DNA from 2 places in the Pseudocitrobacter faecalis genome. Region 2 is predicted to be linked to the other one. Evidence: predicted binding sites of a transcription regulator. Region 2 holds the regulator's gene; the other holds the start of a gene.
The links. The regulator LexA, encoded in region 2, represses DNA repair genes until DNA is damaged. The targets are predictions, from matches to a motif close to TNCTGTATGTACATACAGNA.
Positions count from the first base shown of each region.

Region 1: the regulator LexA is predicted to act here: its motif matches at 2,184-2,203, upstream of uvrB (excinuclease ABC subunit UvrB).

Region 1 is NZ_CBDDNJ010000002.1:2,896,111-2,900,539, forward strand. Features, by position in the region: gene uvrB (excinuclease ABC subunit UvrB) at 84-2,105, opposite strand; gene ACOXYR_RS14430 (ABC transporter ATP-binding protein) at 2,855-3,577, shown strand; gene bioD (dethiobiotin synthase) at 3,543-4,241, opposite strand; gene bioC (malonyl-ACP O-methyltransferase BioC) at 4,234-4,429, opposite strand, start outside.
Region 2 is NZ_CBDDNJ010000002.1:4,149,144-4,153,572, reverse strand. Features, by position in the region: gene plsB (glycerol-3-phosphate 1-O-acyltransferase PlsB) at 1-1,218, opposite strand, end outside; gene ACOXYR_RS20135 (diacylglycerol kinase) at 1,349-1,717, shown strand; gene lexA (transcriptional repressor LexA) at 1,827-2,435, shown strand; gene dinF (MATE family efflux transporter DinF) at 2,504-3,832, shown strand; gene ACOXYR_RS20120 (CsbD family protein) at 3,970-4,179, shown strand; gene zur (zinc uptake transcriptional repressor Zur) at 4,259-4,429, opposite strand, start outside.

The sequences.
Region 1 (4,429 bases), 1.3 Mb from region 2:
ATGAGGAAATTATCCATGTTGCATATTAAGCAAACATTAAGGCTGGCATTGCTCCATGTGATGCCAGCCTCAATTTTTTGAGGTTATGACGCAGCGATAAACAATTCACGTAGCTGATGAAGTTTATCGCGGATCTCGGCAGCTTCTTCAAATTCCAGATTCTGCGCGTGCTGCAACATTTGCGCCTCCAGAGACTGAATTTGCTGCTGTAATGCTTTCGGCGTCAGCACCTGATCCGCTTCAACAATTTGCGCGCTGCCGCGAGACTTGCCACGACCTTTGGTTTTGGTTTTCGCCAGCCCCTCACCCAGCGCCAGAATATCGACCACTTTCTTGTTCAGACCCTGCGGAACAATACCGTGCTCGTCGTTGTAACGCTGCTGCTTCTCACGACGACGTTCTGTTTCACCGATAGCCTTCGCCATCGATGGTGTGATTTTATCGCCATACAGAATGGCTTTACCGTTGATGTTACGCGCGGCGCGCCCAATGGTCTGGATTAGCGAGCGTTCGGAACGCAGGAAGCCCTCTTTATCGGCATCCAGAATCGCCACCAGCGACACCTCTGGCATATCGAGACCTTCTCGCAACAGGTTGATGCCCACCAGCACATCGAACTCGCCAAGCCGCAAATCACGAATAATTTCCATACGTTCGACGGTGTCGATATCTGAGTGCAGGTAGCGCACACGTTCACCGTGTTCTTCAAGATATTCGGTGAGATCTTCCGCCATCCGCTTGGTCAACGTCGTGACCAGCACGCGCTCGTTAATCGCCGTGCGCAGGCGAATTTCTGATAGCAGGTCATCGACCTGCGTCGCCACCGGACGCACTTCAATCACGGGATCCAATAGGCCAGTAGGACGCACCACCTGATCGATAACGTCGCCGCCGGATTTCTCCAGCTCATAGTTCCCCGGTGTCGCAGACACGTAAATCGTTTGCGGCGCGAGGGCTTCAAACTCTTCAAACTTCAGCGGGCGGTTATCGAGTGCTGACGGCAGACGAAAACCATACTCCACCAGCGTCTCTTTACGCGCCCGGTCGCCGCGATACATGCCGCCAATTTGCGGAATGGTCACGTGGGATTCATCAATGACCAGAAGGCCGTCCGCCGGAAGGTAGTCAAACAGCGTCGGCGGCGGTTCGCCCGGCCCGCGTCCCGAGAGATAACGCGAGTAGTTTTCAATGCCCGAGCAGTAGCCCAGTTCATTCATCATTTCAAGGTCAAACTGCGTGCGCTGGCTGAGCCGCTGCTCTTCAAGCAGTTTGTTGTTTTCCAATAACACTTTACGGCGATCCACCAGTTCGTCTTTGATCTCTTCCATCGCCTGTACGATGCGCTCACGCGGGGTGACGTAGTGCGTTTTGGGATAGACCGTAAAACGTTGAATGGTGCCCTCTACGTGGCCCGTCAGTGGGTCAAACAGCGACAGGCGCTCGACTTCTTCATCAAACAGTTCAACGCGCAGCGCCAGGTCTTCTGATTCCGCCGGGAAAATATCGATAACTTCGCCGCGTACGCGGAAGGTACCACGCTGGAAGGCCTGGTCGTTGCGCGCGTATTGAAGCTCGGCCAGCCGCCGCAGTATAGCGCGCTGGTCGATAATCATGCCGACCGTCAGGTGCAGCATCATTTTCAGGTAGAGATCCGGATCGCCCAACCCGTAAATAGCCGATACGGAAGCCACCACAATGACATCACGACGTTCAAGCAAAGCTTTGGTGGCCGACAAACGCATCTGTTCAATGTGTTCGTTCACCGACGCATCTTTCTCGATGAAGGTGTCTGAACTGGGAACGTAGGCTTCCGGCTGGTAGTAATCGTAGTAGGAGACGAAAAACTCAACGGCGTTTTCAGGGAAAAACTCTTTCATCTCGCCATAAAGCTGCGCCGCCAGCGTTTTGTTTGGCGCCAGCACCATCGTTGGGCGCTGGAGATCGGCAATAACGTTAGCCACGGTGAACGTTTTCCCCGAGCCGGTTACCCCCAACAGCGTTTGATGTGCGAGACCATCTTCCAGCCCCTCTTTCAGGCGCGCGATGGCATCAGGCTGGTCGCCAGAGGGTTGAAAGGCCGAATGCAATTTGAACGGTTTACTCATTAACAAGGCTACCTGGTGGCGGGTTGATCGGGCAGGTGATTAATTTTACTCCTCAGCGCAAAATTTGCCAACAAAAAACACTGGATATAAAAACAGTAGCACATTATGGTATTGCTGTTACGCCGTCCTGAACCCACGTTTAGCGGCTGAAATTTGCGCTCTGGCAGGATAAAAAAACGCCCTGCCGAGGTTATCCCCAGAACTTTTTCTGTTTTAACATTTGTCAATATGTGTCATGAAACTTTTATGTCAGTGAGCCACGCTTTCAACCGGGCCATTGCTTTTATTCATCTTACTGATAATAAAAGAGAAGATTGAAAAGCCGCGTTTCGCATCAATTTACTGGCAAGCCGCGTATTCTCTCGTCTGCCGAAGGTTTTCTAACTCTAATACACAAGGTTATCCACAGGAATAGTGGATAAGTGTCTGGAGCCCCTATCCCCTGTCACTCGGGCGTTTTCGTCGATCGCCGCAAAAGCGAGGGGTAAAAATTTTTTATCGTTAAATTTTGATTTTTATCAGCGAAAATCATCATGTGCTTTCTGCGTGACGGCCTTCACATTTTCGTATAAATTTTGCACAGAATTTGCGGGTTATTGCGCCAGTGCTATGCAGTTCCCTCTCTCCAACTCATTCCTCTTTCTTAAGTTAATTCTTAAAAATCAGCCGTTATGCTGAGGAATATCCGTTCTGGCAAGAGAATTGCAATCTTCTTTCGTGACCCCGTCTTTTGGCTTGAGGAGAACACGATGTTGAGTTTGCATGCAGTCAATCATTTCTACGGAAACCAGCACACACTCTGGAACATCGATCTCGAATTGGCTTCCGGCGAGTGCACCTGCTTAATCGGCCTTCCCGGCACGGGGAAAACCACACTGGTGAACTGTATTACCGGTCATCAGCCCATTGAAAGCGGCAGCATGATTTGGCAGCAAACCGGTTCGCCCCCCTGCGATTTAATGCCCCTATCGCCCGTGCGGCGCACAACGCTTGGGATCGGGTACGTGCCTCAGGATAAACGCATTTTTTCGCAGCTTAGCGTGGAAGAGAATTTGCTGATTGCTCTCAAAGCGGCGGGGGAAAACAGCGGAACAGTGAGTCCGGAAATTTACGCACTCTTCCCCTCTCTGTATGCGCTCAGGCAACTTAAGGGCTCTGCTCTCACCGAGGATGACCGTTATCAATTAGCCCTGGCCTGCGCGATGGTCACACGGCCACGGCTGCTGATTCTGGATGAGCCGACGCGCGGCGTGGGCCACGCGTTTATCCATCGGCTGGGGGATTTGCTGCTGCGCCTGAATCGGGAGATTGGGCTGACGATATTGCTCGCAGAACAGCAGCTTCCGTTTATTCAGCGCGTGGCAGACCGTTTCTGCCTGTTACATCGCGGCAGAAACGTGGCCCAGGGCGGCGTGGCGCAGCTTGATGAGCAGTTAATTAAAACGTGGATGACGCCCGGGACAGGGCACTGAGGTCAAGATACTGTCCCAGGTCGTGCTCTGCCAGCGTCGCGCCCAGCCAGGGGATTTCGCCCAGCATCGGCGCATCAATCATCCGTTGCAGCGTCGCCAGATAGGGCTGGTGACGCTTCCCTGGTTCCTCGACATCATTGGCTATCCAGCCCGCCAGCTTCAGGCCAGCCTGCTTGACGGCCTGAACGGTCAGGAGCGCATGGTTGATACAGCCCAGCTTCATGCCGACCACCAGAATCACCGGCAATTGCTCGCGCTGCACCCAATCCGCAAACGTCAGATAGGGCGAAAGCGGCGTATACCAGCCACCCGCGCCTTCCACTAATACCCAATCCGCCTGCGCTTCCAGCGTGCGCAGACCCGCCGACAGAACATCCGCTTCGATCGGGCGCTGTTCCACCTCGCTGATAATGTGCGGCGACGTGGGTTCAGCGAAGGTGTAGGGATTCACCACGTCATAGGCCAACGGCAGCACGCTATTGCGCTGCAATGCCAGCGCATCACTGTTACGCAGTCCGTCAGATGTTTCATCGCTGCCAGAAGCGACAGGTTTGTAGCCTGCTGTCCGGTATCCGAGTGCCCGCGCGGCCTGTAGCAGTGCTGTGCTGGCCACCGTTTTCCCCACTTCCGTGTCAGTGCCGGTAACAAAATAACGTTTAATCACGCGTAATCACTCCAGAAAAAAGATGGTAGGTCAGCGGGCATTGCCCCTCAACTTTTGGCCACGCCAGCTGCAGCTGCTGAAGTTTGCTGCGGGTTAACGGCTCGCGCGCCCGGCCTTCATGCAGATGCGTCGCGCCAATGCCTTTCAAAGAGCGCATCGCGCTCAGCGCATCAGGGAAGAGCAGCGTT
Region 2 (4,429 bases):
AATGGTCATCGACAGTGTACCGGTTTTCGGATCGAGCAAACGACCGGTACGGGAACGCCCGCCTTCCACAAAGTATTCAACAGAATAACCCCGGCTGAACAGCTCGCCGAGATACTCGCGGAACACGGTGGAGTAGAGTTTGTTGCCCTTAAAGGTACGGCGAATAAAGAATGCGCCCAGACGACGGAAAATCGGGCCGGCTGGCCAGAAATTCAGGTTGATACCGGCGGCAATATGCGGCGGCACCAGCCCCTGGTGATACAACACATAGGAGAGCAGCAGGTAGTCCATATGGCTACGGTGACACGGCACATACACAATCTCGTGGCCGTCGTGCGCCAGCTGGCGAACGCGCTCGGCGTTGTGCACGTTAATCCCCTGATAAAGCCGGTTCCAGGTGAAGCCCAGAATGCGGTCAGTCAGGCGAATCATCTCGTAGGAGAAGTTGGCGGCAATCTCTTCCATCAGCGCGATGGCGTTCTGCTGCGCTTTCTCATGGGAGATTTTTTTGCTGCGTGCTTCGTCTTCAACCGCTTTGGCAATCGCGCGCGAAGCGAGCAGCTTATTGAAGAGATCCTGACGTGCCGGCAGTCGCGGGCCTACCGCCGCCAGACGCTGGCGAGCGAAGTGCATACGCGCCACGCGCGCCAGTTTTTGCGCGATAATTTTATCGGTACCGTGTTCATCGGCCATACGGCGCAACGAGACGGACGGCGAGAAGCGCACAAAGCTGTCACGGCCCAGCCAGGAGACGGCGAAGAATTTCTGGATGCCGTTTAGCATGCGCAGCGGCGGGTTCACCTCGCCTTTTTCACGCCCCGGACGACGACCAAACATCACCGATACCGGCACCATCTGCACGTCCAGATTCGGATTGCTGCGATGCAGATCGAGATAGTCGTGGAACAGCTTGATAGACTCTTCTTTCGGCGTGTAATAGGTGAACACGCGCGGGCCGCCATGGATGAACACATAGCGGGGCAATAGGGTGCCGTCGATCTCCAGCGGCTCAAGCGGGTCGGGGAGATCGTGCGCCAGGCACTGGGCGCGCAAGGTCAGTAAGTCGGCCTTCGAGTTATAAGGCAGGACGTACATGATCGGGCGCGAGGTATCGAGCCCCAATTCCTGGGCAGGCTCTGCCGGAATAGACTTGCTTTTTACCAGTATGCTTAATGGTAAATTCAGTAATTTGTAGTAAATTCGTGGCCAACCGGACATAAACGATGTAAAGCCTCTGGTTAATCATGCAAATGCGCGGCAAGAATATCAGAAAGTCAGCAGGATTTCTGTTCTACCGCCGATAACAGCTACTGTCATTGATGCGTATAACGCTAAAAGGTTCTATTTAATGGCCAATAATACCACTGGACTCACCCGAATTATCAAAGCGGCTGGTTATTCCTGGAAAGGTTTTCGCGCAGCGTGGATAAACGAAGCTGCGTTCCGCCAGGAAGGGGTCGCCTCGGTTGTGGCCATTATCATCGCGTGTTGGCTGGACGTTGACGCCATTACCCGCGTCTTGCTGATAAGCTCCGTCCTTCTGGTGATGATAGTGGAAATTCTCAATAGTGCGCTGGAAGCGGTGGTCGACCGCATTGGTTCGGAGTATCACGAACTCTCCGGGCGGGCAAAAGACATGGGCTCTGCGGCGGTATTGCTGGCGATTTTCGTCGCGGTGATGACCTGGGCCGTACTGCTGTGGTCGCATTTCCACTGAGCCTCGCATAATCTGCGAAAACTCCTGTATTTTGTGCGTTTTGCGGTTCCAAAATAGCCGTTAACTGTATATACTCACAGCATAACTGTATATACACCCAGGGGGCGGAATGAAAGCGTTAACGACCAGGCAGCAAGAGGTGTTTGATCTCATCCGAGATCATATCGGCCAAACGGGCATGCCGCCGACACGTGCGGAAATTGCTCAGCGCCTGGGGTTCCGTTCCCCGAATGCGGCGGAAGAGCATCTGAAAGCACTGGCGCGTAAAGGCGTCATAGAAATTGTTTCGGGCGCATCGCGCGGTATTCGCCTGCTGGTGGAAGAAGAAACCGGCCTGCCGCTGATTGGCCGCGTTGCCGCCGGTGAGCCGTTGCTGGCGCAGCAGCACATTGAAGGTCACTATCAGGTCGATCCTTCGCTGTTTAAACCCAATGCTGACTTCCTGCTGCGTGTTAGCGGCATGTCGATGAAAGACATCGGTATTATGGACGGCGATCTGCTCGCGGTGCATAAAACCCAGGACGTGCGTAACGGTCAGGTGGTTGTTGCGCGTATCGACGAAGAAGTGACCGTAAAACGCCTGAAAAAACAGGGCAACGTCGTCGAACTGCTGCCGGAAAACAGCGAGTTTTCCCCGATTGTCGTCGATCTTCGCCGTCAGAACTTCTCCATTGAAGGGCTGGCCGTTGGCGTGATCCGCAACGGCGAATGGCTGTAATCCTCTCCCGATAACAACGGCGCACCATGCGCCGTTGTTCGTTCTCTTTTCTGTTCAGGTTCGTAAGCATGTCGCTCTTCACGGCTGCCGACAAGGCATTATGGCGTCTCGCCCTTCCCATGATTTTCTCCAATATCACGGTTCCCCTGCTGGGTCTTGTGGATACGGCGGTGATTGGTCATCTGGATAGCGCGGTCTATCTCGGCGGCGTGGCGATTGGCGCAACGGCGACCAGCTTCCTGTTTATGCTGCTGCTCTTTTTACGCATGAGCACCACGGGCTTAACCGCGCAGGCCTTCGGCGCGAAAGATCCCCTCCGGCTTGCCCGTGCGCTGGTGCAACCGCTGTTGCTGGCGTTAGGCGCTGGTCTGCTCATCGTGGTGTTTAAAGGGCCGCTTATCAATCTGGCGCTCACCATTGTTGGCGGGAGCGATGCAGTGCTCGAGCAGGCGCGGCGCTTCCTTGAAATTCGCTGGTTAAGCGCGCCCGCCTCGCTGGCGAACCTGGTGCTGCTGGGGTGGCTGCTCGGCGTTCAGTACGCGCGTGCGCCGGTGATTTTGCTGATCGTCGGCAACGTCCTGAACATTGTCCTCGACCTGTGGCTGGTGATGGGCCTGCATATGAACGTGCAGGGGGCGGCGCTGGCGACGGTGATTGCCGAATATGCCACGATGATCATTGGCCTGCTGATGGCGCGTAAGGTGCTGGTGCTGCGCGGGATTACCTCTGACATGCTGAAGACGGCCTGGCGCGGAAATATGCGCAGCCTGCTGGCGCTCAATCGCGACATTATGCTGCGCTCGCTATTACTTCAGCTCTGTTTTGGCGCATTGACCGTATTCGGTGCGCGGCTGGGCAGCGATGTGGTGGCGGTCAATGCGGTGCTAATGACCATGCTCACCTTCACCGCCTACGCGCTGGATGGCTTTGCCTATGCGGTGGAAGCGCACTCCGGGCAGGCTTACGGCGCGCGTGATGACAGTCAGTTGCAACAGGTCTGGCACGCGGCCTGCCGCCAGGCGGGGATTGTTGCACTGGTTTTTGCGCTGGTGTACGCGCTGGCGGGCAGTCATATCGTGGCGATGCTGACGTCGCTGCCGTCGTTGCAGCAGCTCGCCGATCGCTATGTGCTCTGGCAGGCCATATTGCCGGTAATTGGTGTCTGGTGCTACCTGCTGGACGGCATGTTTATCGGCGCAACACGCGGCGCGGAAATGCGTAACAGTATGGCCGTTGCCGCCGCCGGGTTCGCCCTAACGCTGCTGACGGTGCCGGTATTAGGCAATCACGGTTTATGGCTGGCGCTGGCGGTGTTCCTTGCACTGCGTGGCCTGTCGCTGGCGGTTATCTGGCGTCGCCACTGGCAAAAAGGCACCTGGTTCTCTTCGCAGACATAACGGCGAGGATGGTTAAAGATTCTGAATAGTGAATCGTCAGCGATATCCTCTTCTACACTTATTATCACGTTCAGCAGAAATGAACGCCGAAGGACGAAGTGATATCTCATCCATGATCGAATGATAAGGAGCTGATGATGAACAAAGACGAACTCAGCGGTAACTGGAAACAGTTCAAAGGTAAAGCGAAAGAGAAATGGGGCAAACTGACCGACGATGACATGACCGTTATCGAAGGCCGACGCGATCAGCTGGTCGGTAAAATCCAGGAACGTTATGGATATGCCAAAGACCAGGCAGAGAAAGAAGTGAGCGATTGGGAAACCCATAACGACTACCGTTGGTAGTCTCGCTGACGGCGTAACGCTTAACTCCCCTCAATAAGCGTATCCTGCCCGCTGGTACAAGGACGTGCCAACCCTCGTATTACCGTGCCTTTTTCTTGATCTGAATCGTGTGGTCGTGGTGGCAATGTTCTTGTGAACTGCATGCCTCTACTTCCACACATTCTGCGCACAGACCGTGCGCTTCAATCACATTATGGCGTAGCGCAAAGCCCATTCGTGCTGCGACCATATGCATAATATCTTCCACGCC